Granulosicoccus antarcticus IMCC3135: one gene and its partner. The protein of the gene in region 1 binds, or shares a complex with, the protein of each later gene. Links are inferred from orthologs where the notes say so. Each region holds a gene or a part of one and is shown on either strand. Other genes may lie near its edges. The genes, in order: dnaG and dnaB.

What was found.
Region 2: the proteins of dnaG (region 1) and dnaB are in contact, whole or in part, in a crystal structure (PDB 2R6A), measured with the Geobacillus stearothermophilus proteins. The link is inferred for Granulosicoccus antarcticus IMCC3135 from one-to-one orthologs. Residues at the interface, in WP_049624496.1 of Geobacillus stearothermophilus: Lys456, Leu457, Leu458, Pro459, Ala460, Asn463, Ala464, Leu467, Leu535, Leu536, Ile537, Ala538, Gln544, Glu545, Asp548, Tyr549, His552; in WP_033016901.1 of Geobacillus stearothermophilus: Ser13, Glu15, Ala16, Gln18, Glu91, Leu92, Asp94, Ala95, Val96, Pro97, Thr98, Ala99, Ala100, Asn101, Tyr104, Tyr105, Ile108.

Annotation. Positions count from the first base shown.
Region 1 is NZ_CP018632.1:1,171,319-1,185,222, forward strand. Bases 10,952-13,904 are described here. They hold dnaG (DNA primase), read right to left. Parts: upstream 13,304-13,904; coding sequence 11,600-13,303; downstream 10,952-11,599. Other genes in these bases: IMCC3135_RS05000 (16S rRNA (uracil(1498)-N(3))-methyltransferase), read right to left, coding at 10,952-11,600; gltB (glutamate synthase large subunit), read right to left, coding at 13,548-13,904. Outside these bases: IMCC3135_RS04960 (ABC transporter substrate-binding protein), read left to right, coding at 269-1,624; IMCC3135_RS04965 (carbohydrate ABC transporter permease), read left to right, coding at 1,872-2,879; IMCC3135_RS04970 (carbohydrate ABC transporter permease), read left to right, coding at 2,879-4,027; IMCC3135_RS04975 (ABC transporter ATP-binding protein), read left to right, coding at 4,040-5,137; IMCC3135_RS04980 (alpha-glucosidase), read left to right, coding at 5,165-6,832; IMCC3135_RS04985 (methyl-accepting chemotaxis protein), read left to right, coding at 7,000-9,294; IMCC3135_RS04990 (NAD-dependent protein deacetylase), read right to left, coding at 9,371-10,237; IMCC3135_RS04995 (LEA/WHy family protein), read right to left, coding at 10,234-10,707; more of IMCC3135_RS05000, read right to left, coding at 10,773-10,951. UniProt on the Escherichia coli protein: RNA polymerase that catalyzes the synthesis of short RNA molecules used as primers for DNA polymerase during DNA replication.
Region 2 is NZ_CP018632.1:5,676,816-5,693,738, forward strand. Bases 14,029-16,923 are described here. They hold dnaB (replicative DNA helicase), read right to left. Parts: upstream 16,217-16,923; coding sequence 14,840-16,216; downstream 14,029-14,839. Other genes in these bases: alr (alanine racemase), read right to left, coding at 14,029-14,823; rplI (50S ribosomal protein L9), read right to left, coding at 16,658-16,923. In the rest of the region: LPS export ABC transporter permease LptF, read right to left, coding at 1-175; IMCC3135_RS24650 (leucyl aminopeptidase), read left to right, coding at 335-1,825; IMCC3135_RS24655 (DNA polymerase III subunit chi), read left to right, coding at 1,830-2,264; IMCC3135_RS24660 (valine--tRNA ligase), read left to right, coding at 2,385-5,183; IMCC3135_RS24665 (DUF2970 domain-containing protein), read right to left, coding at 5,297-5,551; IMCC3135_RS24670 (hypothetical protein), read right to left, coding at 5,570-6,310; IMCC3135_RS24675 (ATP-binding cassette domain-containing protein), read right to left, coding at 6,330-8,276; IMCC3135_RS24680 (LemA family protein), read left to right, coding at 8,427-9,023; IMCC3135_RS24685 (TPM domain-containing protein), read left to right, coding at 9,067-9,996; IMCC3135_RS24690 (TPM domain-containing protein), read left to right, coding at 9,999-10,652; IMCC3135_RS24695 (MFS transporter), read right to left, coding at 10,677-11,921; UTP--glucose-1-phosphate uridylyltransferase GalU, read right to left, coding at 12,062-12,979; ferredoxin FdxA, read left to right, coding at 13,123-13,446; more of alr, read right to left, coding at 13,642-14,028. UniProt on the Escherichia coli protein: The main replicative DNA helicase, it participates in initiation and elongation during chromosome replication. Travels ahead of the DNA replisome, separating dsDNA into templates for DNA synthesis.

The DNA of each region.
Region 1 (13,904 bases):
GGTGATTCAGAGGACAAAATTAAAGCGCTTTTGTCAAATTTTACTGGTTACCTGTTTTTCTGTCAAAAATCGAATGGTTGCATATAAAAAGCGCGATATGTTTCAAAAATACACACAATAAGCAATACTATTCTGATTGCTTGACAGTTCCAGATGCCTAATGAATACTCAACTTTCCAATGCGCTTTAAATCTTGATTGATTGTTGCAGTGCTTCATCAGTCCGAGCTCAGAATGAATACCATCCGGGGAAGTGAATGAAACCAATAATGAAATCCGCATTAGCCGCAGGCATAGCAATTTCCATATTATCGGCAGGCGGTGCGGTCGCTGCTGATCTGAAATTTGCGCCAGGTGAGGGCGACTTCAACTGGGAAAGCTATGAGGCTCTCAAGGAAATGAAACTTGATGGCGAGCAGGTCACCATCTTTGGTCCATGGATAGGGCCGGATCAAGTGCTGGTTGAAAGTGTACTCGCCTATTTTGCAGAAGCCACCGGTGCCGATGTGAGATACACCGGTTCAGATAATTTTGAACAACAAGTCATGATTGATGCAGAGGCCGGTTCGGCCCCTAATATCTCAGTATTCCCACAGCCTGGTCTGGCTGCTGACATGGCGAAGCGAGGCTTTTTAACGCCTTTAGGTGAAGAAAATGCCAATTGGATGAAAGAAAACTTTAGCGCTGGACAGTCTTGGGTGGATCTTGCAACCTTCCCTGATGAGACCGGCACTGAAGCGTTGTTCGGCATGCCATTCAAGACCGAGGTCAAGTCGCTGGTCTGGTATCTACCGGAGAATTTCGAGGATGCCGGCTATGAGGCTCCCGAAAGCATGGAAGAACTCAAGGCGCTGACTGATCAGATCGTGGAAGACGGTGGTACGCCGTGGTGTATTGGTCTGGGCTCCGGTGGTGCAACCGGCTGGCCGGCCACAGACTGGGTGGAAGACATGCTGCTGCGCACTCAGCCTGCGGAAGTCTATGACCAATGGGTCACTAATGAAATCCCGTTTGATGACGATCGGATTGTTGCCGCCATCGAGGAGTTTGGCTACTTTGCGCGTAATAATGCCTATGTCGTCGGCGGTGAGGGTGCCGTGGCCTCAACCGATTTCCGTGATAGCCCCAAGGGTCTGTTTTCATCACCACCACAATGTTATATGCATCGCCAAGCCTCGTTCATTACGGCTTATTTCCCGGAGGGTACGCTCGTCGGTGAAGATGGAGATGCGAATTTTTTCTATCTGCCATCCTACGCTGACAAAGATCTGGGTGAGCCTGTACTGGGTGGTGGCACCATGTTTACGATTACCAAGCAAAGCAAAGGTGCAATGGCTCTGATTGAATTCCTGAAATCACCCATTGCCCATGAAATCTGGATGGCTCAAGAAGGCTTCCTGACGCCACTGAAAAGTGTCAACACCGATCTATACAGTTCAGAAGCACTGCGTGGAATGGGCGAGATTCTTCTCAATGCAACGACATTCCGTTTTGACGGTTCTGACCTGATGCCTGGTGGTGTCGGTGGGGGTTCCTTCTGGACAGGCATGGTGGATTATGCCGGTGGCAAGGATGCGAAAGAGGTGGCGACCGCTATCCAGAATAGTTGGGACGCGTTGAAATAAGTAGCAGTCTGTCCGTTCGCTGGTACTGGGGGGCCGGTACCAGCAATACCATTGAAAATGGCCTGGAAGCCGTGGCTTCCAGGCATTGTTTCTTCCGCTGCCATCCCCCTGTCATTGATTCGCTACTTCCTCTGCTTGCTTCATGGATAGAGGCAGAGAGTCCGGCGGCATTCGGGCCATTCAACATTCCCTGCCTCGTTGATAAGCCTCCCATCATTTCAATAATCTGCGGCAAGCCGGAGGACGTATGCATCCAGCGTTTCAGGCCATCCTCACCATCATTATCGGTGTCGGTGGTTGTGTCGGATATTTCTACTTTTCCAATCAGTTTCTGGATAAGGTCGTGTTCCCGGCTTCCGGTCCCAATGCGGGCAGGAACATAACCCGGGCAAACATGGTTCGTCCCTGGCTATTCTTGTTCCCAGCCTTGCTTGGCCTGACTGTCTATCTTGCCTACCCGGTGGTTGAAACCCTGCGTTTATCACTGACTGAGCGTTTGCCCGGTGGTGGATCCCGGTTTGTCGGACTCGCAAACTATCAGCAAATGCTCAATGAGCCCAAATTCTGGGAAGCCATGCGCAACAACATGCTGTGGCTGTTGGTGGTGCCGGCCATGTCGACTGTATTCGGATTGCTGGCAGCACAATTGTCTGATCGGGTGCGGTGGGGCAATCTGGCAAAATCACTGATCTTCATGCCCATGGCCATATCGTTTGTCGGCGCTGCAGTCATCTGGAAGCTGGTCTATGACACCCGGCCCATCGATCAGGATCAGATCGGTGTGCTCAATGCGGTGTATCTGTTTTTCGGCGGGACCGAACCGCAGAGCTGGTTGACGATGATCGGCCCCAACAGTTTTCTGTTGATGATCGTGCTGGTCTGGATTCAGACAGGCTTTGCGATGGTGATTCTCTCCGCGGCGCTTCGAGGCATACCCGAGGAGACAATCGAGGCTGCCATTGTTGATGGTGCCAATCCTTTTCAGGTGTTCTTCAAGATCAAGGTGCCGCAGATCATGGGCACCATTGTCGTGGTCTGGACCACCATCACGATAGTCGTCTTGAAGGTTTTCGATATCGTCTTTGCCATGACCAATGGGCAGTGGGAAACACAGGTTCTGGCCAACTATATGTACGACAAGCTGTTTCGCGCCAATGACTGGGGTGTCGGTTCGGCCAGTGCCATGATCATCATGCTGTTGGTATCGCCCATTCTTGTCTGGAATGTGTACAACGCCCGCAAGGAGATGCAGTAATGTCGAGCATAGCCGGTACGAAATCCAGTCTCACCTGGGCTGTTCATCTCTCCCTGGCAGCATTGGTATTGTTGTGGCTGTTTCCGACCGTGGGCCTGTTGGTGTCCTCGTTTCGCACCTCTGACCAGATAGCTACGAGTGGCTGGTGGAAAGCGATGGTGCCTTCGGAGCAGAATCAGACGCTGCGCACTAATGGTGCGCAAGATCAGATACAGAAAGATGGCCTGTTCGTGATCGAAGGCAATCTGTTCGAAAACCCCGGGAAGGCAACCATATCAGTCTGGGGTACCAGCTCACAGAACATCGATGCTTATAAAGCCGGGGATACGGCAGAGCTGAAGAAAGAGGCCACTGTGACAGTTCAGTCCAATGGTGACTATGCGATGCAGGGCCCTGAAGAATTCAGTGGCAAACGCGGACAACGAATATTCGTGACAGCGAAGTCGCCTCCCGAGTTCACTCTGAGCAACTACAAGTATGTGCTCTTTGATCCGACTAACCGAGAGGGCATGGCCAAGGCATTTTTCAACACCTTGACGGTCACCATTCCGGCAACCATTATCCCCATACTGGTGGCAGCTTTTGCAGCCTATGCTCTGGCCTGGATGGATTTTCCGGGCCGTGCATTATTGATAGCGGCGGTTGTCGGCCTATTGGTGGTGCCACTGCAGCTTGCGCTCATCCCCTTGTTGAAGCTGCACAATGAGATCGGTATTGGCAAAGGCTATCTGGGGGCCTGGCTTGCACATACGGGGTTCGGTCTACCTCTGGCAATCTACTTGTTGCGCAATTATATGGTGGGTTTGCCGCGCGATATCATCGAAAATGCCAGGGTCGATGGCGCCACTGATTTTCAGATTTTCGTCAAAATAATATTGCCACTGTCCTTTCCGGCTTTGGCCTCGTTTGCCATTTTCCAGTTTCTCTGGACCTGGAACGACTTGCTGATTGCGCTGGTATTTCTGATTGATTCGACCGGCGACACAACAGTGATGACCAAGCAGATCGTCGAGCTGCTGGGTACACGAGGAGGAAACTGGGAAATTCTGGCGACGTCGGCATTCGTCTCCATTGCCGTACCCCTGGGTGTTTTCTTTGCCATGCAGAAGTATCTGGTTCGCGGCTTGTTGGCCGGTTCTGTTAAATAGGAGATCGAGAAAATGACTGAACTCAAACTGACCAACGTCACTAAAACCTACGCAGGCTCTGTCAATGTGCTCAATGACATCAATCTGGACATCAAGACCGGTGAGTTGATCGTCTTTGTCGGCCCTTCTGGTTGTGGCAAATCAACGCTGTTGCGCATGATCGCAGGGCTGGAGACCATTACATCAGGAGAGTTCACGATAGATGGCGAGCGCATGAATGACATGCCACCGGCGCAACGCGGAATCGCGATGGTTTTTCAGTCCTATGCCTTGTATCCGCATATGACGGTTCGCGACAATATGTCATTTGCGTTGAAGCTTGCGAAAAAGTCACCAGCGGAAATCGATGCTGCCATCGAAAAAGTGGCAGCGACTCTACAGCTCACCGAGTATCTGGACCGACTTCCCAAAGCGTTATCAGGTGGTCAGCGACAACGTGTGGCTATTGGTCGCTCGATAGTCCGTGACCCAAAGGTCTATCTTTTTGATGAACCCTTGTCCAATCTGGATGCGGCCCTGCGAGTGGCAACACGTATTGAAATTGCACAGCTGAAGGAAAGCATGCCAAACTCAACCATGGTATATGTTACACATGACCAGGTTGAAGCCATGACTCTGGCAACGCGGATCGTGGTATTGGCCAACAAGGGGATCGCACAAGTGGGCACTCCGCTGGAACTGTATGAACGACCGGAAAACGAGTTCGTGGCCCAGTTCATCGGTTCACCTGCCATGAACCTGCTACCAGGTACCGTGATTGAAACCGGAGAGGTGACACAGTTGAGTGTGAATCACGGCAATGGCACCATCAGTGCGAATATACCGACCAGCCCGGATATGAAAGGCATGTCTGTGAATGTTGGCATACGTCCAGAAGACATGATGCCTACAAGCAGTGATAATTATGCTTTTGAGAATGTCGTGAAAATATCGGAAGCTCTGGGCGAAGTCACGCAGTTGTACTTCGAGCCACAAGCACCAGGGGCGTCTGCCGTGATAGCAAAGCTGCCGGGCATTCATCGGGATGTCCGGTCGCAAACCATGCGCATGACCGCAGAGCCGGCCAAGGTGCATCTGTTTGCCGAAGGGCGCTCACTTCTCTATCGTTAAACCTCAAACCCAATACAAGCGCACAGTATGATTGTATCTTCAATAAGTATCGTCGAACCCGATGTTGTGGTGGATAAGGATTGGTGGCGCGGAGCCGTCATCTATCAGATTTATCCTCGTTCCTATCAGGATTCCAATCACGACGGTATTGGGGACTTGGCGGGTATCAAGGATCGGTTGCCGCATATTGCCGAGTTGGGTGCAGATGCTATCTGGATTTCACCTTTCTTCAAATCACCGATGAAAGACTTCGGGTATGACGTGTCCAACTACAAGGACATTGATCCGATGTTCGGTGATCTGTTTGCCTTTGACGAATTGATCGAACACGCCCATGCACTGGATCTGAAGGTGATGGTGGATCTGGTTCTGTCGCACACATCCGATCAGCACAGCTGGTTCGCACAGTCCAGTTCCAGCCGGGATAATGATCGTCATGACTGGTACGTATGGGCCGATGCCAAGCCGGATGGCGGACCGCCGAACAACTGGCTATCGATTTTTGGCGGACCTGGCTGGTCCTGGCACTCGACACGTTGTCAGTATTATCAGCACAATTTCCTGAGCTCGCAGCCGGATCTGAACTTCCACAACCCGGACGTACAGGATGCACTGCTGGATGTGGCGCACTTCTGGCTGGATCGTGGTGTTGACGGCTTCCGCCTGGATACGATCAATTTCTATTTCTGTGATGCCGAGCTGCGCGACAATCCGGGGCTGCCACCCGAGCTGCGCAACGCCGATATTGCACCGGAAGTGAACCCGTATAACCACCAGGAACATCTGTTTGACAAGAACCGTCCGGAGAACATCAATTTCCTCAAGCGTTTTCGTGCGGTGCTCGACGAGTACCCCGCGGCAACTGCTGTTGGTGAGGTGGGGGATGCTCAACAAGGGATGCAGATTCTCCAGGACTACACCCGTGACGATGACCGGGTTCATATGTGTTACACCTTCGATTTTCTTTCCGCAGAGTTGCCGACAGCCGAACGTGTGGGGGCGGTGCTGCAAAAGTTCGAAGTAGAGGCTGGCGATAGCTGGGTGTGCTGGGCATTCTCGAACCATGATGTTGTCCGCCACGCCACACGCTGGAAGATTCCCAAGAAGCATTACGCTCAGCATCTGAAAATGCTGGCCTCGCTGCTGATGTCCATGCGCGGCTCAGTATGCCTCTATCAGGGTGAAGAGCTGGGACTGCCGGAAGGCGATGTCCCCTTCGAGCGATTGCAGGATCCCTATGGCATTGCTTTCTGGCCCAAGTTCAAGGGGCGTGATGGCTGTAGAACTCCCATGGTCTGGGACCATGAAAGTGAGCATGCCGGTTTTTCGACGGAGGAGCCCTGGTTGCCGGTGTCCGAGGTGCACAAACGACTGTCCGTATCACACCAGTCCGGAGATCAGAACAGCCTGTTGGAGCATTACCGGCGTTTTCTGAGTTTTCGTCGTGACTGTCTGCCTCTGATCAAGGGGACTTTGCACGGCATCGTGGTCATCGGTGATGTATTGAGTTTCCTGCGTACCCATGAAGACCAGACGGTCTATTGTGCTTTCAATATGGGCAATGTACGCGTTCGCTGCGAGATCAATACCGACCAGAAGCTGAGTCTCATGCCGGGACATGGCTTCGATGCAGAACTGGGAGATGGTGTGCTGGAAATACCGCCATACAGTGCTGCCTTTGTACAGATAGGCTGATTGCATTTGCGATTGAGTGGGGACGGGTTGGAAACGGATTTCTAACCTGTTCAACGCAGTCTGTACATCAAGTCATTTAAAGATCAGCCGATTCAGCTCTATACGATCAATAGTCCCGTTACTACCAGAATTTCAAGGGCTGCACAGAGCATCGCTGAATCAAAAACATGACAAACCCGCTAGAGAATTGGTCTATAAGGCGTATAAGTAATCTGGTGCTTGTAACGATTGCACTTGCCGGGATGGTTATTGTCAGTTTCAACCTTGTCGTTCGTTCAGAAGTCCTGGGCTACTCTGATCACTGGCAAGCGTTTCTGGATGGGCCTGATCACAAAGGCAGGTTACTCACCGAATTGAATACGGAGCTGGGCCATGGAAGCGTCGCCCATGAGTTGGAGGATTTTCTTCTTCACCGGGAAGCGGAGCATCTGGAGGAGGTCGGCGAGGGGGCTGAACACGTTGGTGAAGCTCTGGAAGACTACCGGACCTTGCAAATGTCGGCCGCTGAACGAAGCGCTCTCGACGACATCCAGCAGGTAGTTAAAAAATACACGGATATCGCGGAAAAACTGATATCCATGGACAATGCTGGCTCAGATTTCAGTGATGCCGAGCAGCTGATTGTCGTTGATAGTGGGCCTCTTGATCGTGCTCTTGTCAGTCTGGAAGAAGAGATTGCAGCATCGCGTGGTCAGGTGGAAACTTTCATGCACCAGCAGCTCATTCAGGTCAAAATGTATACCTGGTTGAGTTCCGTTAGTGCACTTTTTCTGGCCTTGCTGCTCACGGCTTTGATGATAGGGACACTGCGCAGCATTGCCAGAAAGTTTGGTGGGGAGCCGACTCTTATTCTGGGTATCGTCGGTCGTATTGCAGGAGGGGATCTGAGTGAAAACTTGCCCGAGATCAAGCGTGAATCGGGAATCTATCAGGCTATTCGCAGCATGCAGCTGAACTTGCGTGATATGAAAGATGCGCAATCAACCCTTGCTAAAGAAACACTACGATTGAAGCTGGCTCTGGACAATGCCTCAGCGAATGTCATGGTTGCTGATGTCAACAACGACATCATTTACATGAACAAGGCGGCGGTAAATCTGTTCAACTCAGCGGAGTCCGAGCTGCGTACCGCATTGCCTGACTTCAATGCAGACTCGCTGATCGGTAGTAATGTGGATATCTTTCATGCAGACCCTGCGAGAAACCGTGGGATGATTGCGCGTCTGGATGACTTGCATGAGATTCGCGCCAGTTTCGGCTCATTGTCGATCAAGCTTGTCATTAATCCTGTGTTTGATGAAAGCGGAAGTCGTCTGGGAACCATCGCAGAATGGTTCGACAAGACAGATGAAATCAACAACGAGAGGCAAGTACAGGAACTGGTGGAAGCTGCTGTCAATGGGGACCTGACGCGCCGAATTGACGATCAAGGGCTGGAGGGTTCCTACGGGCGACTGGTCGCTGGCATGAATCAGTTGATGCAGACCAATGAGTTGATCATCGGTGACATGCAACGGGTATTAGGTGCTCTGGCCAAAGGTGATCTGACTGAAACGGTGCAAACCGAATATCTGGGAGCCTACGATCAGTTGAAGCGCGATACCAACAAGACCGTGGCGCAATTGACCGATATCATCAGCAAGACAAAGCAGGGTGCCTCGGTCATATCGGAGTTTTCCGGTCAGCTCAAACGAACCAATGGGGTTTTGACGACCACTGCTGAAGAGGCTGCAAACAACGCACAGTCTGCGACGGATGCTGCACGCAAAGTGATGGTTAACGTTGACAGTGTCGTGGGTGCGACCGATGAGATGCTCAATTCGGTGCAGAAAATTGCGAAAAACGTATCAGAAGCGGGTAGCGTGGCAGAGCAGGCTGTGACACTGGCGCAAAGCACGAACGATCAGGTTCGTAATCTGACGGTCTCCAGTAGTGACATTGGTAATGTCATCAAGGTGATCAATTCGATTGCCGAACAAACCAATCTGCTGGCCCTCAATGCCACGATCGAAGCGGCCAGAGCCGGAGAGTCGGGCAAGGGGTTTGCGGTGGTCGCCAATGAGGTCAAAGAGCTGGCCAAAGAGACCGCAAAGGCTACCGAAGAAATTGCCACTAAAGTCACTGCTATTCAGAGTGACAGTGATAGTGCTGTACGAGCTATTGGCGATATACGCACCATTATTGAAACCATCAGCGACTACCAGAATACGATTGCCAAGGCGGTGCAGGATCAGACGCAAATTACCTCTCGTATCAGCAGTAATGCCACGGATGCTGCCAGTGGCAACCAGGAAATTTCCCGTACATCAGAGTTGGTCATACAAGGTAGTCACAATACCCTTGTAGGCGTGAACCAAGTGCAGACTTCAACCGAGGACTTGTCCAGAATGGCCGTCGAATTGGCCGAACTGGTTGAGCGATTCAATATTGGCGGTTATGTGGCCGAGCGGCAGGCATCCTGAGTACTCGTACAAGTGCCTTGGCCTAACAGGCAGTTATCTCGCACTTTGAGATTGGAAGCTGTTGTTCATACAAGCTCTAACTGGCTACCAATGCTGCCAGGGTGCTCAGGCGCTGACCGCAATCTCCCTGTATTTTCAGGCTTGCCAGTGAATCGGCTCGTGTCAGGCCATTGTTGACGATAACGATCGGCTGGCCACGCTTTTGTGCGTCCAGGCAGAAACGATAACCCGAGTAGACCATCAGGGAAGAGCCGGCGACCAGCAGGGCATCAGCCGATGCCAGTGCGCTCATGGCTTGTTGAACCTTTTCCCGCGGCACGTTCTCGCCAAAAAAGACGACATCAGGTTTCAGTAATCCACCACAGTGTGTACAGGCGGGCACCTGCATTGTGTTCAGATCACTGATTTCCAGGTCTGCGTCACCGTCCGGCGCATGCTGCGCTGTCAATGAGCTGAGCCAAGGGTTGGCAGCCAGTAGCCTGGCTTGAAAATCATCACGACTGAGTGCCTGTGCGCAGTCGATACAGCTGACAGTCGCCAGAACACCGTGCAGATCCACGGTATTCCGGTGCCCCGCTTTCTGATGCAGACTATCGACGTTCTGTGTCACCAGACTGACAAGCCTGCCTTGTAATTGCAGTTCCATGAGTGCGTGGTGGGCAAGTCCCGGTAGTGCCTGGCTGAACGAAGGCCAGCCGACCGAACTTCGTGCCCAGTAGCGTTTGCGAGCAGCCTCGTCGCCGATGAAGATTTGCCCTGTGATGGGTTGTCGCCGTTTCCACTGGCCATTTTTGTCTCGGTAGTCACCCAGGCCGGACGCTGTACTGCAGCCGGCGCCGGTCAGTACAAATAATTTTGGGTGCTGCCTGATGAACTCAGCCAGTTCCAGATCGTCCGCGTCTGGTGTGGACCTGACAGCATCGTTTTGCAGGCAGCTATTCATCGTTGAACCGGGTTTTCGACCGCGCCATCAACGTTGAAGGGAATGCGTAAAGGCCAGTTGGATAATTTGACGAAACCTTTTACGTCATACGCCAGATCCTTGCGGCTTTTGCTGGTAGCCAGTAATAATTGTCCCAGCAATTTGTTCATGCGGGTACTGACCTGTATGTCGAGTCTGGCCTTGTTATTGGCGGGAATAAGGACTCGTTCAGTACTCATGCCCTGAGCCATTTCCACACCGTCGACCGCGGCAATGAAGCTGAGTGCCTGGACCGGTAGATCGTAGTCATTCGGATTACTCACCATGAGCTGGAACATCAGATCCTGCTTGATCAGACCGATTTTCTCAGCCTTGACCGAGGTGACTTCAACGGTGGGAGCAATGGGGCGGCTGGTCAGCATGGTGTTGCACGCTGAGAGTAGCAGGCAGGACACTGCCAGCAGGCAGGCAGCTGCGGATCGGTATTGCATCAGCAGTTCCCGTGTTCTGAGGTTTGTGCGCTGAGATTGTGCAGCGTATAGAGAAAGGGTGCTATTCACTGGTCCAGATCTCCCAGAATGGCTTGCGTCAGCGCAATGCAGGCAGGTCCAGCCGTCTCGGTACGCAAGATGCGTGGGCCAATAGTGGCAGCGTGTGCGCCTGATTCGACTGCCTTTGCGATTTCGTCGGCATCCAGGCCGCTCTCCGGGCCTATGATAAGTCCGATAGACACGGGATGCGAGGTATCGTTGTCCGCTGCTGCGGCTTGTGTGAGGTGCATGGCTCGCAGCTGAGCGGTTAGTGAGCTCTGGGCAGTGGGGTCCAGTACGTAGAGTGAAGGTGCCGAAGAGGCACGGCTGGCAAGTGTTTCAAGCGCCTCTTGCAATGAGATGGCAGGTGCCAGTGTCGGTAGACAAGCGCGCCCACTCTGTTCACTGGCACTGATCAGAATGCTTTGCCAGTGCTCCATCTTCTTTGCCGTACGTTTTTCATCCAGTGGCTTGGCCGAATGGCGCGAGTACACAGGTTGTACGTGGTTGACACCCAGTTCGACTGATTGTCGCAGGGTTGTGTCCATGCGATCACCGCGGGATATGGCCTGAATCAATGTGATCAAGACGGGCGATTCATTCTGGGCTGCACAGGCTTGGTGTACCTGCAGCTGCGCACGCTTTCCCGGCGTTCGTTGGCCGGTTTCAAGTACCGTTGCCCGATAGTTGAAACCATCGCCATTGAACAACTCGATGACATCCCCCTGGCGGGTTCGCAGCACCGTGATCAGGTGATGGCTAGCCGTTTTGGGCAGTGTCAGTTCGGCGTTACCTTGCAGCTCGCCCTCATGGTAGAAGCGGGCGACACGTGCAGTTCTTTCGGTCTTCATCATTAGCGACGTTTGATTGCCAGCAGTCCTGTTCTGGCAGACAGTGCAACCTGGTCGGTCAGTGTCTGCCGGCTACGTTCGCGCAGGCGTGCGATATTGTGAGCGAATTCGTTGCGTGCGATTTCTTCTTCGATTTCCCTACCGTCCGGGTAGTAGGATTTCGTGGCGAGTTTTACCAGGTGCTCGTAACGATTGGTGTCGCGAAACCGCTCCAGCAGTCTGGCCGTACTGATAGTCGGTTCACTATCGCAGTAGGCGATGAGTTTCAGCAGGATATCGGCACCGGGAAACTGCGGGCTTATTTCGTAATCATCCGGTGGCACGGCCAATACGACGGATGGATTCTGCAGACACAGCAATATAGCCCGGCTCATGGGCGTCAGGCCGGCTTCCTGGTTGGAACTTGCGGATCGCGCTCTGGCAGGAGCAGGCGCAGGAGCTGCGGCCCGTTCGCTGCCTAGTGATATGCCAATGAGTGATTCCAGGCGTCGCAGGGCCAGCTGCTTGTAGACGCCCTTGGGGATGGATGCGAGCAGCGGTTTGGCTTTTTCCGCCAGTGTTGCCTTGCCGCCAATACCGGTCATGTCCAGTTCACTGGCCAGATGCTCGTACAGATAGTCAATGATCGGTGTACGGGTGCTCATCAAATCCTGGAAGGCTGCGGCACCGCCGGCCTTGACGATCGAATCCGGGTCTTCACCATCGGGCAGGAACAGGAAATGGGCTTCATGACCATCCTGCAGGCAAGGTAGAGTGGCTGTCAGGGCGCGCCACGCAGCCGCTCGACCGGCGCGATCTCCATCAAAACAGAAGACAATACCGGGAACCGTTCGAAACAGGGTTTCTGAGTGCTGTTGATTAGCGGCGGTACCCAGCGTTGCCACCGCGTTGTCAACGCCGTGCTCGGCCAGCGCCACCACATCCATATAGCCTTCCACCACGATAGCCACGGCGGCATCTTGCGCCGATTTACGAGCTTCATAGAGGCCGTAAAGCTCATTGCCTTTATGAAACAGTGGCGTTTCCGGGGAGTTCAGATACTTGGGTTCCTGGTTGTCCAGTACGCGCCCCCCGAAACCGATGACCCGTCCACGTCGATCGCGAATAGGGAACATGATGCGGTTACGAAATCGCTGATAGGGACGTTTGCCGCCATCACCCTTGATCAGCATGCCCGTTTTGATCATGGCAGCTTCCTCTTTCGGGAAATGTGTCAGCAAACCGTCCCAGCCATCAGGCACGTAGCCAATACCAAAACGTTTGGCAGTCTCACCACTCAGGCCACGGGCTTTGAGATAGGCGATGGCTTCTGGCGACTTGCGCAGCTCTGACTGATACCAGGAGGCAATGGATTCCATCAGGGTGTACAGCGGTTTGCTGTCATCGCGAACTTGCGCAGCCTGAGCGTTTCGCGGGACTTCCATGCCGACGCTTTCAGCCAGAGCTTCAATGGCATCGACAAAGTGCATACCCTCATATTCCATGAGGAAGCTGATGGCATTGCCGTTTACGCTACAACCAAAACAGTGATAGAACTGCTTGGTCTGGCTGACGGTGAAGGAGGGGGTTTTCTCGTTGTGAAAAGGGCAGCAAGCACTGTAGTTGCTTCCGCTTTTCTTCAGACTGACGCGTTGGTCAATCACATCGATAATATCTACTTTAGCAAGTAGATCGTCAATGAAATGTTGTGGTATTTGGCCAGCCATGCACTGAACTATACGCTCCTTGCGCGGCAGTGGATGTGGCTCTGTGTACGAACGTCTGTGCTCATCTCCACAGAGTGCCGAAGAAGTTCAGCGGCTCAGGATTCGATCCTGATATTGGTCGTGTAACCGGCTCGGAACGGGTTACAGAACCCGTTCCGAGCTCGATTGATGGCCATGACCCGAGCCTGTTTCAGGCCCGGGCTCTTGGTCCCGGTCCCGGACCCGGACCCGGAGTCTGTCCTGGTTACGCTGCGTGCCCCAGAGTGGCGAGCAGTTCATTCAGCTCGGCCGCCTTCGGCTTGACCATCCAGAAGCGTGAAGCCAGCGAATAGAAGTCATCGATCATATGCATGCCCAGACTACTGTTGGTTTCGGCAACATGATCTTCGATAAGAGTCTGCAGGTAGTTACGGTAACGTTCCATGGACTCTGCGTGCAGGCGATGAATGTCGATCAGTTCGTGGTTGTAACGATCGACGAACACATTGTGCTGATCGAAGACAAAGGCCAAACCTCCCGTCATACCGGCACCAAAGTTCACGCCGGTCTCTCCCAGAACAACGACACAACCACCTGTCATGTATTCGCAACCATGATCGCC
Region 2 (16,923 bases), 4.5 Mb from region 1 along the record:
TGATCGATTTTACTCCGACCAGCACCAGCAGCATGTCTGCCTGTATGGCGCCATCGGTCACGCTCGACAAGCTACGCCCCAGCACGTTGCCAATCATGATCACCAGCAGGACGATCAGCACCGCCAGCCAGGTAACCAGCATTTCCTTCATCAGGTAGCGATCAAGTATGCGCATATGAAAACAGGTTATCCATGGACGGGCTATCGACGTTCAGTTTGTCTATATGACTGCCTGACACCGCAGACAAGTGTGCAGTAATGCTTGTCAGTTGCAAGTGTACTTCATAAGCTGAAGTACACTAAGCGCACTAACCATTCAAGGATAATAGACCGAATGCAGATCAACGTTGCCACCCGATTGCCGCGTACAGCGGAGAATGCCTGCCAATTGGTTTTCCTGAATGCCGATGGCAAGCTCAAAGGAGCGGCTCGCAAGATAGACAGTGAGTCTCAGGGCCGTATCAAAGCCTTGTTTGCCAGTGGCGATTTTTCTGGCAAGAACGCAGAGACGCTCATGCTTCATGGCCTTGCAGGCACGCCTGCTTCACGTGTTCTATTGGTGGGCCTGGGCGATCGCGCTGCCGGAGCCGCCTCGCTCTGGCGCACCGCCAGCAAGGCGGCCAGCAAAGCCTTACTGGCAAGCCCTGCCACTCTGGCTATCAGTGATTGTCTCAATACGGTCAGCATGGATGGCATTTCAGCGCCTGCCATGGCAGAGCAACTGGCGATCGATATTGTCGGCTCCAGCTATGTATTCACACTTCACACACGCAGCAACATGCCTGCACAGGCATCGCTGAACGAGGTGATACTGAGCACAGACAAAGCCCGGCTGGAAGCTGTCAGCGAAGCGGTTGATCGCGGTCAGTCCACAGCAGCAGGCATGTCTGTCGCACGAGACCTGGGCAATCTTGCACCTAATACCTGTACGCCGAGTTATCTGGCAGACCAGGCTCTGGCACTGGCCGATGAACATGAGAATCTTGCGACCACCATCGTCAGCGAAGAGGAAATGGAATCGCTTGGAATGGGTGCTTTTCTGGCAGTATCACGCGGCAGCAGACAACCGGGCAAACTCATTGTCATGGAATATCAAGGTCGTCCGAAGGCGGGTAAACCAATCGTATTCATTGGCAAGGGGGTGACATTCGACACCGGCGGCATCTCCATCAAGTCCTCCGAGGGCATGGATGAAATGAAGTACGACATGTGCGGTGCGGCCAGCGTATTCGGTGTGATGAATGCCGTTGCCATGCTCGGCCTGCCCTTGAATGTCATTGGTATCGTGGCGGCTGCTGAAAACATGCCGGACGGCGATGCCTGCAGACCCGGCGATGTCGTGACCTCGATGTCGGGACAGACCATCGAGATACTTAACACCGATGCCGAAGGCCGACTGGTGCTTTGCGATGCCCTGACCTATGCTGAACGCTTCAAGCCAGACACGGTCGTCGACATGGCAACACTCACCGGAGCCTGCATCGTTGCATTGGGCAAAGTTGCCAGCGCCGTGCTTGGAAATGATCAGAACACCATCAACGCCTTGTTATCTGCCGGCGAGCAAACGGGAGATCGATGCTGGTCTCTGCCATTATGGGACGAATACCAATCTCAGCTGGACTCCAACTTTGCCGATATGGCTAATATCGGCGGACGTCCGGCAGGTACCATTACCGCGGCCTGCTTCCTGTCCCGATTTGCCAAACAATTCAACTGGGCGCATCTGGACATTGCCGGTACCGCCTGGAACAGTGGCAAGGAGAAAGGCGCAACAGGTCGACCCGTTCCACTACTGATGCAATTTCTCTACAACCGACTGGATTGATTCAATGACAAGGATCGACTTCTACGTGCTGGCAAATAACGATCCGCTTGCTCGCCTGCAACTTGTCTGCAAGCTGGCTGAAAAGGCGATCGGCCAGAACCAGAAGGTCCTCATCCATAGCGATTCGGATGAGCAGCTGATAACGCTTGATCAAACACTGTGGGATTTCCGGGCATTGAGTTTCATCGCCCATCAATTATTACCCGCAAATCATGTTTTCAGCACATCGGACAACGATCCAGTCCACTTGTCGACGGGTGCACCAGCACCCGATCGAACCTTACTGATCAATCTGGCAGAACAGGTTCCCCCCTTCTTCTCGCGTTTCGAAAGAACCCTGGAAGTCATCAATGAAGAGCCTGACGTGCAGAGCGCGGGCCGCTTGCGCTACCGCTTCTATCAGCAGCGCGGCTATCCGCTACATCATCACAAAATCTAGATCTATACTCATACTCTGGCCATTCCAAACATCTGTCAGGTGGTGACACCTCCTACAGTGAAGTGACTTGTGCCGTTGACACACAGCCCCTAGACGCTACTGAAGAAGTACACTATCAAGATGGATAAGACATACAACCCGAAAGCCATCGAAGAGCGTTGGTACGACATCTGGGAACAGAACGGCTATTTTGCCCCCCAGGGTGAAGGCGAACCCTACTGCATCATGATCCCGCCTCCCAATGTAACCGGCACGCTGCATATGGGGCATGCGTTTCAGGACACCATCATGGATGCCCTGATTCGTTATCACCGCATGCTGGGTGACAAGACACTGTGGCAACCTGGCTGCGATCATGCTGGTATCGCCACACAGATGCTGGTCGAGCGCCAGATCAACAAGGAAGGCAAGACACGCCACGACCTGGGTCGCGAAGCTTTTCTCGAACGCGTCTGGAAATGGAAGGAGGAATCCGGCGGCACCATTACTAAACAGTTACGCCGTCTGGGAGCCTCACCTGACTGGCAAGCCGAACGTTTCACCATGGATGAAGGCATGTCCGCAGCGGTGCAGGATGTTTTTATCCGCCTGCATGATGATGGCCTCATCTATCGTGGCAAACGACTGGTCAACTGGGACCCTGTCTTGCACACAGCCCTCTCCGATCTGGAAGTACTCAGTGAAGAAGAAGATGGCAGTCTCTGGCATTTCCGCTACCCACTCACTGACGGCAGTGGCTCACTGGTCATTGCCACCACACGACCTGAAACACTGCTCGGTGATTCTGCAGTAGCCGTGCACCCAGAAGACGAGCGTTTCAGCCACCTGGTGGGCAAAACCATCACGCTGCCACTGGTTGGTCGTGAGATCCCCATCGTTGCCGATGACTATGTCGATCCCGAATTCGGTTCGGGTTGCGTAAAGATCACACCGGCACATGACTTCAATGACTATGCACTCGGACAGCGCCATAATCTGGAAGTCATTAATATCCTGACCGACGATGCCGCCATGAATGATGTGGTGCCTGAGGAATATCGTGGGCTGGATCGCTTCGAGGCCCGGAAGAAAGTAGTCGCTGCCATGAAAGCGGCCGGCCTGCTGGTCGAGATCAAGCCACACAAGCTGATGGTACCCAGAGGCGATCGTTCAGGTGTCGTGGTTGAACCCTATCTGACCGACCAGTGGTACGTTGATCTGACAAGTGAAAAGCAAGCTGATGGACGGCCCGGTGGACACGCGGCCATTATCCAGCCATCTCTGGATGCGGTCTCGAATGGCAGCATCAACTTCGTGCCGGACAACTGGACTCACACCTACAATCAGTGGCTGGGGAATATCCAGGACTGGTGCATCAGTCGCCAGATCTGGTGGGGACACCGCATTCCTGCCTGGTATGACGAGGCTGGCAACATCTATGTTGCTGAAAACGAAGCTGCTGTACGTACCAAATATTCACTGAGCGATGATCTGGCACTGCGTCAGGACGACGATGTACTGGATACCTGGTTCTCATCAGCTCTCTGGCCTTTTGCCACACTGGGCTGGCCGGAGAAGACCGACAGACTCGAGGAATTCTATCCCGGCTCTGTATTGGTCACCGGTTTCGACATCATTTTCTTCTGGGTTGCCCGCATGGTTATGTTCGGCACCTATTTCATGGATGGCAAGGTGCCCTTCCGCGATGTCTATATGCATGGACTGGTACGCGATGCATCGGGCCAGAAAATGTCCAAGTCCAAAGGTAATGTCCTGGACCCACTGGACATCATTGATGGCATCGAACTGGAAGCTCTGGTAACCAAGCGCACCGCCAACCTGATGCAGGAGCACAAGGCACAGGCCATCGAAGAGCAGACTCGCAAGGAATTTGCCGACGGCATCCCGGGCTACGGTACCGATGCATTGCGCTTCACCTTTGCTTCACTCGCCTCTAATGGCCGAGACATCCGCTTTGACATGAAGCGCGTCGAAGGCTATCGCAACTTCTGTAACAAGCTGTTCAATGCGACCCGCTACGTGCTGATGAACACTGAAGGCCTGATAGCAGACGACGTGCCTGCTACCTTGAATCCGATTGATCGATGGATAACAAGCCAGCTTCAACACACCGAGGCAGCCGTTGCTCACCATATTGCGGAGTACCGCTTTGACCTGGCAGCAACCGCCCTGTACGAGTTCATCTGGAATGAATACTGTGACTGGTATCTGGAAATGGCAAAACCCATTCTGACGGGCAATACCAGCGATGAACAGAAACAGGCAACCCGCGTAACTCTGGTCAGAGTGCTCGAAACCACACTCCGGCTGGCACACCCCTTCATGCCATACATCACTGAAGAACTGTGGCAGCAAGTTGCGCCGTTGGCAGACAAGTCCGGCCCTACAATCTCATTGCAACCTTATCCTCTCAGCGATACACAGCTCATCGACCAGCAATCGCTGGATGAAATCGAGTGGGTCAAACAGGTTGTCATGGGCGTGCGCCGCATCCGCTCGGAAATGAATATCAATCCGGGCAAGCGTTTGCCTCTGATACTTGCAGATTCATCAGCCACAGATATCGAACGGCTGGAGCAGCATCGAGAGTTACTGGTTTTCCTGGCCAGACTGGACACTATCGAATTGCTCGACACCAACACCGAGGCCCCTGATTGCGCTGTTTCTCTGGTGGATCAACTCAAACTGATGATCCCGATGGCAGGCTTGATCGACAAGCAAGCTGAATTGGCGCGATTGACCAAGGAGACAGACCGGTTAACCAAAGAAGTCGCACGTCTGAGCGGCAAACTGGGTAATCCCGGCTTTACGGCCAAGGCACCTGCCAATGTGGTTGAATCAGAGCAGCGCAAACTGGATGATGCCAGAAGCTCTTTGACACAGCTTGAAGAGCAGCGTCAACGTATCGCGGCCATGTAACAGGATTGATCATACCGCCGCCTGAGAAATCGGTCGATTTCTCAGGTTCTGATCTGCCTACTGACTTATAACGTTCGATTGCCGGAGGCGAATCTCCGGCCCTGCAAAGCAGGTTAGCTCGTTGCGAGCAGGTACTGCACGATCAGCCAGACGACAAACAGGAACACGAACGTTCCGATAAAGCCACCAATAATGAAATGCAGTGGTTTTCCCTGAGTGAAATCACGCTCGCGGTTCTTTTTCGACTGAACACCAATTAGCCCAGCCCCAACGCTCTGAACAATGTTCCAGAAGCTTGTTCCGGAACGTTCGCTGACACCACCATCACCATCGGTATGGGAACTGCTTTTTTCTGGACTCTGCGTCATATTGCCTCTTGTACTACTCTAGAAACGTAACCCTGCTTTAGCAGAGTAGGACTGATAATCCCCAGTTTGATCCGCTTCAACGGTTATCGCAACCCCCAGATTGATAGTCAAACCGACATACAGTTTGTTCTGTTCGACCGTTTCCGAATCCAGACCACCCTCGCCGTCAAGCTTGGCTCTTGTCTGCACGATTCCAACGCCTGCAAAAGGTGTCAGCATCACAAAACCCTTTGAGACAGTCAGCTCCAACGCGCCGTTGCTAAGGTCCAGGTCGTCAACCCCTTCCATCTGACTGTAACTGGCACGAACGGCCAGAGACGGAGTCAGGATTCCACCATCGATCAAGCTGTAACGCACTTCCGCACCCACAATGGATATGTCCGTATCAATAGACTTGGTGAGTGAGGCGCCGATATCCAGACCGAAAGGCAGGCCTTTCAAGACCTGAACTCGCGCCAGATTGATCTGACCGCTGTCAAACGAGCCATTGCTGCCAGCATCGAAAAGATTTTCATCAATTTCAGTGCTGGACAATACGACACCAACATCAAAACCCAACAGACCTTGACCCTCACCTGGTGAGACGCCTTTGTAATGAGTGCCTGCACCCAGATTTTCAGTCAGATCGCTGAATTGATCCTGATTCAAGGCACCCAGTGAATCCAGCGTACCTGCCCTTGAAAGAGCGGGCAATAACAGGATACTGGTGGCCACCACAGTGGCACACAATCGGGTGACGTTCGACATTCTGAATTTCATTATTTCTCGGCCTCTTGTTTTAACTTGCCGACTCGAGCGCCTCCATGCTCTCTAGTAGCTTCTCTTCTATGTCGTCCACAGAGCGACGCGCTTCAAGCTCTTCGGCCAGTAATTGCGTCAATTCAGACTTGCGTTCTTCATTGTACAGGCCATCAGCGCCCAATTTCTCTCTGACTTTGGCAAGACGGTCCGTTGCCTTGTCCAGTGCTTTCTCATGCAAGGATACGGCCTTCGTCAACGGTGCCAGGCGGGCTCGACGGTCGGCATCCAGTCGTTTCTGCGCTTTTCGGTCTAACATCCCGTCCATCGGAGCTAACCCGGAGGCGCTCTCGACACCAGCAGCACCACCGTTCATTGCAGATTGTCCAGAATTAGTACTGACATCCCCTGATACCGCTTGGCGCTGTGCTGCCAACCAGCGCGCATATCCATCCAGATCGTCATTGAAAGGAGTCAAAGAACCCTTGGCGACCAGCCACAATTCATCCACCACCGTCCTCAGCATGGTTCGATCATGTGAAATGACAAGCAAGGCACCTTCGAAAGCCACCAAAGCATCTGCCAAAGACTCACGCATGACAATATCCAGATGGTTAGTTGGCTCATCCAGCAACAGCAGATTAGGCTTGGACTGAACAATCAACGCAAGTGCCAGCCTGGCACGCTCGCCCCCCGATAGTGTCTCTGTTATTTGCAATGCTCGATCACCGGCAAAGCCGAACGTTCCCAGGAAGGTTCGCGCCTGCGTTTCGCTCAAAGACGGATCGTGTGTCAGAAGCGCCTGCAATGGCGTCTGATCAGAGCGCAGCTGATCTACCTGATGTTGTGCAAAATAGCCGATACGCAATTTCTGAGCAGGTATCCGACTTCCAGCCTGCAGCTCAAGCGAGCCTACCAGCGCTTTGACCAAAGTCGATTTGCCTGCGCCATTGACACCGAGCAAACCGATACGGTCGCCGCTCTGCACCGTCAGATTCACCTTGTTAAGTATCGTGTTCTCTCCGTATCCCAGATTGGCCTGCTGCAACACCACCAGCGGACTGGGCATGGTATCCGGCGTCTGAAAACTGAAGGTAAAGGGCGATTCGGGACGCACAGCCTGAGTATCACCCAGCCGTTCCAGCATCTTCAAACGACTCTGGGCCTGCCGGGCTTTACTGGCTTTCGCCCGAAAACGATCGACAAAACCCTGAAGCTCCTTGCGTCGGGCCTGAGCCTTTTCGTGCTCTGCTTGCTGATTGCTGAGACGGGCAGATCGCCAACGTTCAAATGCACTGTAATTACCCGTAACCAGAGAAACCGCTTCCGATTCGATATGCATTGTCGTATTGGTCACTGCATCGAGAAACTCACGATCATGCGAGACCAGTATCAGCGTACCTTCTCGCTGGCGCAGCCACGTTTCCAGCCACAGCACGGCATCAAGATCCAGGTGATTGGTAGGCTCATCCAGCAACAGTAATTCATTCGGACTCATCAAGGCCTGGCCGAGATTGAGCCGCATGCGCCAACCACCTGAGAAACGCGAAACCGGCCATTGATGTTGTTCAGTGGAAAAACCGAGACCATTGAGCAGCGATCCAGCTCTGGACTGAATGGTATATCCGCCCGCCTGCTCCAGGTCCGACAGATGAACGGCCAGACGCTCGCCCTCCTGGTCGGAACACTGATCAATGGCTGTCTGTATCAGGCGCAATTTCTGATCACCATCAACAACATAGTCGAGAGCACTTCGTTCCGAGGATTGCGTTTCCTGCGCAACATGCGTTATTCCGACATGTTGCTGCAGGCTGATGCTGCCGGTGTCCGGCTCCAGGGTTCCCTGGATCATTGCAAAAAGGCTGGATTTACCGGTGCCATTGGCACCCGTCAACCCCACCTTCTGGCCAGCATGGATAACGCAATTAACATCGCCAAACAGGCGTTTACCGTCGCGTCTACAGGCGACATCATTAAGACTGAGCATGCGCAGTATTTTACGCTGTCCAAGGACCCAGGCGCTCACTCAATCCATCTACTTACCCCGATAGTTTCCAAATAAGGCGGATCCAGAGTACCAATCAGCCATTCTGGGCGGTTCTGCTATCATCCGCCCCATGAAATCGGAGAACATATCGTGACCAGCAAGCGTTTTCGAATCACTACCACGCTCCTTGCCCTGCTGTTACTCAGCGGATGTGGCATCAATAACATTCCGACTTACGATGAAGCGGTCAACGGGCGCTGGAGTGAAGTACAGAACCAGTACAAGCGCCGTGCCGACCTGGTTCCCAATCTGGTAAACACAGTCGAAGGCTTTGCACAGCAAGAGCGTGACGTGCTGACAGAAGTCACTGAAGCCCGTACTCGCGTTTCTCAAATGAATATCTCGCCTGAAATGCTGACCGATCCGGAAGCTTTCCAACAATTCCAGGCCAATCAGGGCGAACTGACCTCTGCACTGCAGCGTCTCATGGTTGTCGTGGAAGCCTATCCCGACCTGAAGTCCAATGAAAACTTCCTTGCCTTGCAACAGCAACTCGAAGGAACAGAGAATCGCATCAGTGTCGCTCGACGAGACTACATCCAGGCGGTTCAGACCTATAACACGGAGCTGCGAACCATACCCGGACGCTGGTGGCATCGATTCATGTATTCGGACATGCTGACCAAGGAAAATTTTTCGATCAGTGAAGCTGACGCAGCTAATCCGACTGTCGAATTCAAGAACTGATCTTGTCTGCACGAATGCCACTTGCAAACCATGCTGAATATTCATGCTTGATTCACTGATCAACCGCAGATTCTTCTGGCTGTGCAGCCTCTGGCTGGCATTCGTATTTGTCTGTTCAGGCGTTATCCCGAAGGCCTACGCCCAGGACGACCTTCCGGCCTTGACAGGCAGAGTGGTCGACCTGGCCAAGCTGCTCGACAGTGCTCAGGAAACCGCTTTGAGCGCACAGCTGGAAGCCCATGAAAGCCAGACCAGCAATCAATTGGTCGTCGTCACCTTGCCATCACTGAACGGCAACCAGATTGCCGATTACGCCAATCGACTAGGGCGATTCTGGGAAATTGGCAGCGCCGAAGATGACAACGGAGTTTTACTGCTAATCGCCCCCAGTGAGCGCAAGGTTCGCATCGAGGTCGGCTACGGCCTGGAAGGTGCGCTGACCGATTCTTTGTCAAGCATCATCATTCAGCGAGAAATTCTTCCGCCCTTCCGGAGCAATAACTATGCGCTGGGTATTCAGCAAGGGGTGGATGCGATCATCGGCGCCATCGCAGGCGAGTACAAGGCACCGGCCAACTCAGGCTCAGCAAGCAATAACTCTGATCCATTCTCCGAAAAAGTCGGAAACTTCATACCCTTGATTTTCATTGCCATGGTTGCCGTACCAGAACTACTGCGTCGCCGAGGGCTGACCAAAGCGGCAAAAGGGGCTTTTCCGGCAGGCTTTGCGGGACTAATGATATCGGTTGTAACAGGCAATTTTCTCATAGGCCTGGCGGTTGCTGTGGTGGCATTCCTGTTTGTCTATTTCTTTGGCTCTGGCAACGGCAAAGGCGGCGGCGGAACCGGTGGACGGCATTCAGGTGGTTTTGCTGGAGGTGGCCGCATCGGTCGCGGCGGCTTGGGTGGTGGTGGCGGATTTAGTGGTGGCGGCGGCAGCTTCGGCGGCGGCGGTGCTTCGGGAGGATGGTAACCATGTCATTTTTAAGTGAATCCGAGAAAGCCCGACTGATCACCAAGATCAACGAAGCTGAATCAAGAACACACGCCGAAATCGTCACCGTTATTGCACAACAGAGTGATGGTTATCGCTACATCCCCATTCTTTGGGCAGCCTTGCTTGCCCTAAGCGTACCAGGCCTGTATTACGCATGGCTGAACTTCTATGCCAGTGGCTGGTTGCCGGCCGAAGAAACGTTAAGCCACACTTACTGGTTATACCCGATCCAGGTACTGGTTTTTCTCGGTCTGGGCATGGTTTTCCAGATTCCAAAGGCAAGACTATGGATGATTCCGGCGTCCGTCAAACGCCAGCGCGCGGCACGCCATGCCAGAGAACAATTCTTTTTACAAAATCTCCATCAAACCCGTGGTCGTACTGGCGTACTGATTTTTGTGTCAGTAGCAGAGCATTACGTGGAAATCATTGTTGACTCAGCCATTGCCGAGGTGGTGGACAATTCATTGTGGGAAGCAACCGTGCAAGAATTTATCGAACACATCAGCAAAAACGAAATTGCAGCAGGGTTCGAAAACACGATAGAACATTGCAGAGAAGTCCTGTGGGAGCACTTCCCTGCCCCAGATGGTCGTCCGGATGAGCTTCCCAATCATCTGATTGAAGTCTGAGCTCTGTTCTCGTCGCAGCCGCTCTTACGCCTCAGACCGGCTGTCAGGTTCTTTTTTCGTCACCACTTCACCGGCAAGCACGAAGGTCATGAAGGCAACGGGTGCCAGGCAAAGCAGAGCAATTCTCAGCCCGAATACTTCAGACATGAACCCAATCAGCGGCGGGGCAACCAGAAAGGCACTGAATGAGATCATGTTCAATGAGGCAACATTGTCCGCAGGTCGCCCGCCCGGTCTGTTGGCGGCAGCACTGACCGCCAGAGGAAAAACGATGGCGACACCTGCACCGGATAACGCCGCTGCCAGAAATGCCCAAGGCACAGTTGGCGCCAATGCAAATAATACTATTCCGACACACGAGGCAAGTCCTGACACCTGAACAATACGCAAATCACCAAACTGCGTTGCCAGCCTGTCTCCTGCCAGTCGAACTGAGGCCATAACCAGTGAAAATGATGAATAGGCTATCGCGATAACCCATGGCCCGGCTGCCAGCACGTCACGCATGAAAACTGCAGACCAGTCAATGAAGGCACCTTCAACCATCATGATTCCCAATGGCATCATGCACAGCAAGACAATTGCTCTGGAGGGAAGTCTGAACAATTCTGATTGGCCTTCAGCAACAACTTCGCCGCCGCCATCGTCCCCGGACACCTGCAAGCCTTCACCCACAGAGCGCTCCTCATTCAGAATTGCCGCCTTGTTTGTCCGGCGACTCAGTACCGGTAAGGCAGTTGCCGCAAAGTAGCCACAGACGGCAATCACAGGCATGGTTATCAGAAAGTGTGTGGAGACTGATAGCCCGTATTGTGCGACCCCACCACCCAGCAGTGCACCGAACATGGTCCCCAGACTCCAGAAACCGTGACAGCGAGACATGAGTCGTTTGCCGGCGACTTTCTCGATACGAGCCGCCTCGGTATTCATGGCCGTCTCTATCATCCCGACAGCGAAGCCGCTGAATACCAGTGCAATGGCCAGCTGTGTAAAGTCGGTGGCCAACGCGGGACCAAGAAACAACAGTGCCCAGAGCGGCAGAAAGGTTCGACAGGCGTTACGCAAACCCGTCATTTCGATGAGCTTGCCAGCAATGGAAAAACTGACAAGTGTGCCCAAGGGCATCATCAGCAGAGCCAGACCCAGGCTGCCATCGGACAGCCCCAGTGTATTTTTTATGTCAGGAATTCGTGGAATCCATTGTCCGAGGACAGAGGATTCAAAGAAAAACACACTGAATATAGCCCAAGTGGCCTTACTGGATTGCATACGATCAGACGAAAGACAAGACTAGGAAACGGCAGCATAACGCGTTGTCTTTCGACAAGGTGGAGCTCAGGCTCCACCTTGTTATTTACTGGCAGTCGATCATTCTTGCCAGTGGGACAAATTACAGAACAAAGAGCCCGTTATTTGGACTTGTTCATTGAAATGACTTTTTTGTCTTGTGGCGTAGATAAGGTGTTGAGAAACTCACGGAACTCCTCGCCCACTTCCTCGTGCTCAAGTGCAAATTCCACTTGAGCCTTCAGATAGCCCAGCTTGCTTCCACAGTCAAATCGTCGACCCTTGAAGTTGTAAGACAAAACACGTTGCTCTTTCAGTAACTCGGCGATGGCATCGGTCAGCTGGATTTCGTTACCCGCACCGCGTTGTGTGTTTTCCAGCAGGTCGAAGATACGAGGTGTGAGTATGTAACGACCCACTACAGCAAGATTACTGGGTGCTTTATCAACGGCAGGCTTCTCAACGATACCGGACACTTCCATCAAACCGGGTTTCACTTCGGTTCCAGCCACAATTCCATAGGAACTAACATCTTCCTTGGGCACTATTTCAGTACCCAGAACCGAGCAATGCTGGAAGTTGAACACATCGACCATCTGCGACAGGCAAGGCTTTTCGACCTTGCCAGAGTTGATCAGGTCATCGGCCAATATAACGGCGAAAGGTTCATCATTGACTACGGGGCGAGCACACAAAACCGCGTGGCCCAGGCCAAGTGCTTGTGACTGTCGAATGAAAACACAATTGACATGGCTGGGCAGAATATTGCGCAGCACTTCCAGCATCTTGACCTTGGACTTGGCTTCCAGTTCGCGCTCCAGCTCGTAGGCAGTATCAAAATGATCTTCGATAGAACGCTTGTTACGCCCGGTCACAAAGATCAATGTCTCGATACCTGCAGCAACTGCCTCTTCTGCGGCATATTGGATCAGCGGCTTATCGACAACCGGCAACATTTCCTTGGGATTTGCCTTGGTGGCGGGCAGGAAACGTGTACCCATACCAGCTACTGGAAATACTGCCTTCTTAATCGCTTTCATAAGTCCTATATATCCTTGCTCGCGACAGTCATACCTGTCGCTGCGTTATCATCGAGTCAGATGGAACAACTCGCACGTATCATACGAACGTCCGCGAATTTGCTAACATTTGCAACAGTCAAGCCAATAAAAGAGACCTGCTCATGACCTTCGTGGTTACCGAAAACTGCATTAAATGCAAATACACTGATTGTGTGGAAGTCTGCCCTGTCGACTGCTTTCATGAGGGTCCGAACTTTCTGGTCATTGACCCCGATGAATGTATCGACTGCTCATTATGCGAACCTGAATGCCCTATCAACGCCATCGTGGCTGAAGAGGATATGAAGCCCGAAGATGAGCCATATCTCGCTTTGAACGCCGAACTCTCGCTTCTCTGGCCGGTCATAACCATCCAGAAAGATCCTCCTGCGGATGCAAAAGAGTGGGAAAACAAGGAAGACAAGTTACAGTTCCTGGAACGATAGTCGACCAGTACACGTTACAGTAAGGATCATAAGGGCACACCGCTCGGGACATTGTAAAACCTTGTTCCGTTGCGGCAAAGATCGACAGCATCATGAAGCATGATTGACCATCTCTCCGGCTTTATCTTAGGCCATCTGAAGCAGAGATAGCCCGACCTTGCAGAACCGTAAAATTTCAAACTGCCAATCTGGCAGTTATTGATCGATGTAAACGCGTTTGCCACGCACGGATGTCAGCAGTTCGTAGCTGATGGTTCCAGCAGCCTTTGCCAGATCATCGACACTGGCGGTCTCACCAAACAGCTCTACGGGCTCCCCAACCGACACCTCGGGCACCTGCCTTACATCGATAGCAAACGAATCCATGGAGACGCGACCGATAATGGGACAGCGTATGCCACGGACTGCAACCGTGGCTGAGCCATCAAGCACGCGCGGTACACCGTCACGATACCCCATGCCAACATAAGCAACAGATATGTCTTCCGGACAAATCCAGCTCTGTGCATAACCGATCCCTGCGCCTCGTTTCATTGCTTTCACAGAAATCACTGGTGCTTGCACGGTCATGACCGGCGAAAGTACTGTCTCTTGGGGCAGTGATCTGTCCAAGGGGTTACAGCCGTATAGCATGATGCCCGGGCGTGCCCAGTCTGCTCGCGTTTGCGGCCATGCCAGAATCGCGGCGGAATTAGCCAGGCTTCTTTCCAGTGGCAAATCGGTCTGCACGGTGCCAAAGGCTGCCACCTGCTGCTCTGTAAAGGCACTACCAGTCTCATCTGCACAGGCAAAATGCGTCATCAGGCCAGACCAGGTGATACCGTCCTGAGACGCCAGTATTCGGCTGGCCTCTGCCGGCTCAAAACCGAGCCGCCCCATACCCGTATCCACCTTCATCCAGGCTCGCAACTTGTCACGGCTGGTGTGCTGCCTGTACCACTCGTACTGATACGAATCATGAATGACCGGCCAGAGCTGATGACGTAGCATCTGACTAGCAGCGTCAGGAGTTTGCGGCCCCTGTAGAACCAGAATGGGCTGCTTGATACCAGAATGTCGAAGCTCGAGCGCCTCACCCAGCGTGACAACTGCAAAACCGTCAGCCACTGCGTCCATGGGCTGATTATCAGCCGCAATCGGCACCCCATAGCGTCGTTTGATTGTACGAGCCGACAGCGCATGTGCAACTTCTACCGCACCGTGACCATAAGCATCAGCCTTGATCGTTGCGAATTGTCGTGAACCGGCGCTCAGCTCGCGTGCCGTTGCAAGATTCCTGCGTAACGCCCCCAGATTGACTGTGATTGTTACCGAACGGCGATTCTGAGTTGAATGGCCATGCCCCAGTTTTCTGGAAGCAGAAAAAGCTTGTTTCATCGAATACGGTTGTCCATCAGGAGAATTCACCGGTCATCACTTCCGGCGAGTAATTTTCGAATCGTGTGTACTGACCGAGAAAGGTCAGATTGACGGAACCGATAGGTCCGTTACGCTGCTTTCTGATCAGGATCTCTGCCCGTCCCTTACTCGCTTCATCATCGGGATTGTAGACCTCATCCCGGTAGATGAACATGATGACATCAGCATCCTGCTCGATAGCGCCCGACTCACGCAGATCTGACATGACCGGACGTTTGTCAGGTCGTTGCTCAAGACTTCGATTCAGCTGCGACAGTGCAATAACCGGTACCTGGAGTTCTTTGGCCAGCGATTTCAGAGAGCGGGAAATTTCCGAAATCTCATTGGTACGACTCTCGCCACTGTTGGCAACCGTCATCAACTGCAGGTAATCGATAACAATCAGGCTCAAACCATGCTCACGAGCCAGCCTTCGGCACCTGGCGCGCAGATCTGTCGGCGTCAGCCCGGGAGAATCATCAATGTAGACATTACGCTTTTGATTGAGCAACGTGATCGCCGAGGTAATTCTTGGCCAATCCTGCTCACCCAGGCGTCCGGTTCGCAGTTTTTGCAGCTCGACCCGGCCAAGCGATGAAATCATTCGCATACCCAGCTGTTCGGCTGGCATCTCCATACTGAATATGGCAACCGGAGCATCAGCTTCCATCGCCGCGTTTTCAGCGATATTCATGGCGAAAGTGGTTTTTCCCATGGATGGGCGACCCGCCACGATCACCAGATCGGCCTTCTGCAAGCCACTGGTTTTTTCATCAAGCTCTGTGAAGCCGGTGGAAAGACCAGTAATGGCAGCGTCGGATTCAAACAGCAGGTTTATGCGCTCAATGGCTCCCGACAACACACTTTTAATGTCCTGAAATCCACCGGCACCTTTTGCTGTCTGATCGGCAATGGCGAATACTTTTGTTTCCGCCTCATCCAGCAAGTCTTTGGAGGTGCGGCCATCAGCATCATAGGCGCTGTCAGCAATCTCGTTAGCCACGGAAATCAATTGTCGTAATACCGAGCGCTCTCTGACGATCTCGGCGTAGGCTTTGACATTGCTGGCACTGGGAGTGACTTCGACCAGTGCACCGATGTAATTCAGACCACCGGAATCTTCAAGATTTCCATGGGTTTGCAACCAACCCGTAACGGTTACAACGTCCGGATGCCGACCTTCAGTGGCCAGTGCCGATATAGCACGAAATATCAACCGGTGATTGTGCTGGTAGAAGTCAACCTCTCCGACCGTTTCGGCAACCTTGTCGAATGCTTCGCTGGCTTCGAGCATCAGACAGCCAAGAACTGCCTGTTCGGCTTCCAGCGATTGTGGAGGGGCATTATTCCTGCGCTGACCCAGCTTTTCCATCAGCTGCTTGGTGGATTTACCTCGTCCCCGGAATTTACCCTGGCCGCCGCCATGCGAGTCGAAGCCGCCATACTCACTCGCGGGTGCCGTGGCAGGTCCGAAAGCGGCTAGATCAACACCAAAATCCTCTGGGGAGACGTCTATGGGTGCTCCATATTCGTCGAGTTCCATCGCCTCTGGAAAACCGAAATCTTCGGGCGTATGAACCATCTGACAGTCACTCCGACTATGCGCTTAACAGCGTAAGATCTTAACCTGAAGGATTTCCGGCAAGCCAAGTATGCCTGAGAACTTCGAGGAATCTTGAAGTAACATTCGTGCACCAGGTAATGATTCGAGCTGGCGCAACAAAAACGGTATCAGAGAGATACCAAGCACCTGGACATTGCTGTCAAGCGTGTGCCTGAACGACAGATGTCGTCCAGACACACCCAAAGTCAATCAGACTTCTTCGCCAACTACATTAACGATTACATCAGCATTCACTTCCGGATGCAGATGCAGTGTCACTGTGTGCTCACCGACATTGCGCAACGGACCTTCAGACAAGCGGATTTCCTTCTTGTCAACAGCCTGGCCTGCAGCTTCGAAAGCAGCCCGGATCTCGTCAGAACCGATAGATCCAAACAACTTGCCTTCACTACCGGCACGCGATGTGATGCTGACAGTCGTTCCGTCAAGTGCCGCCTTGCGAGAGTTGGCATCTG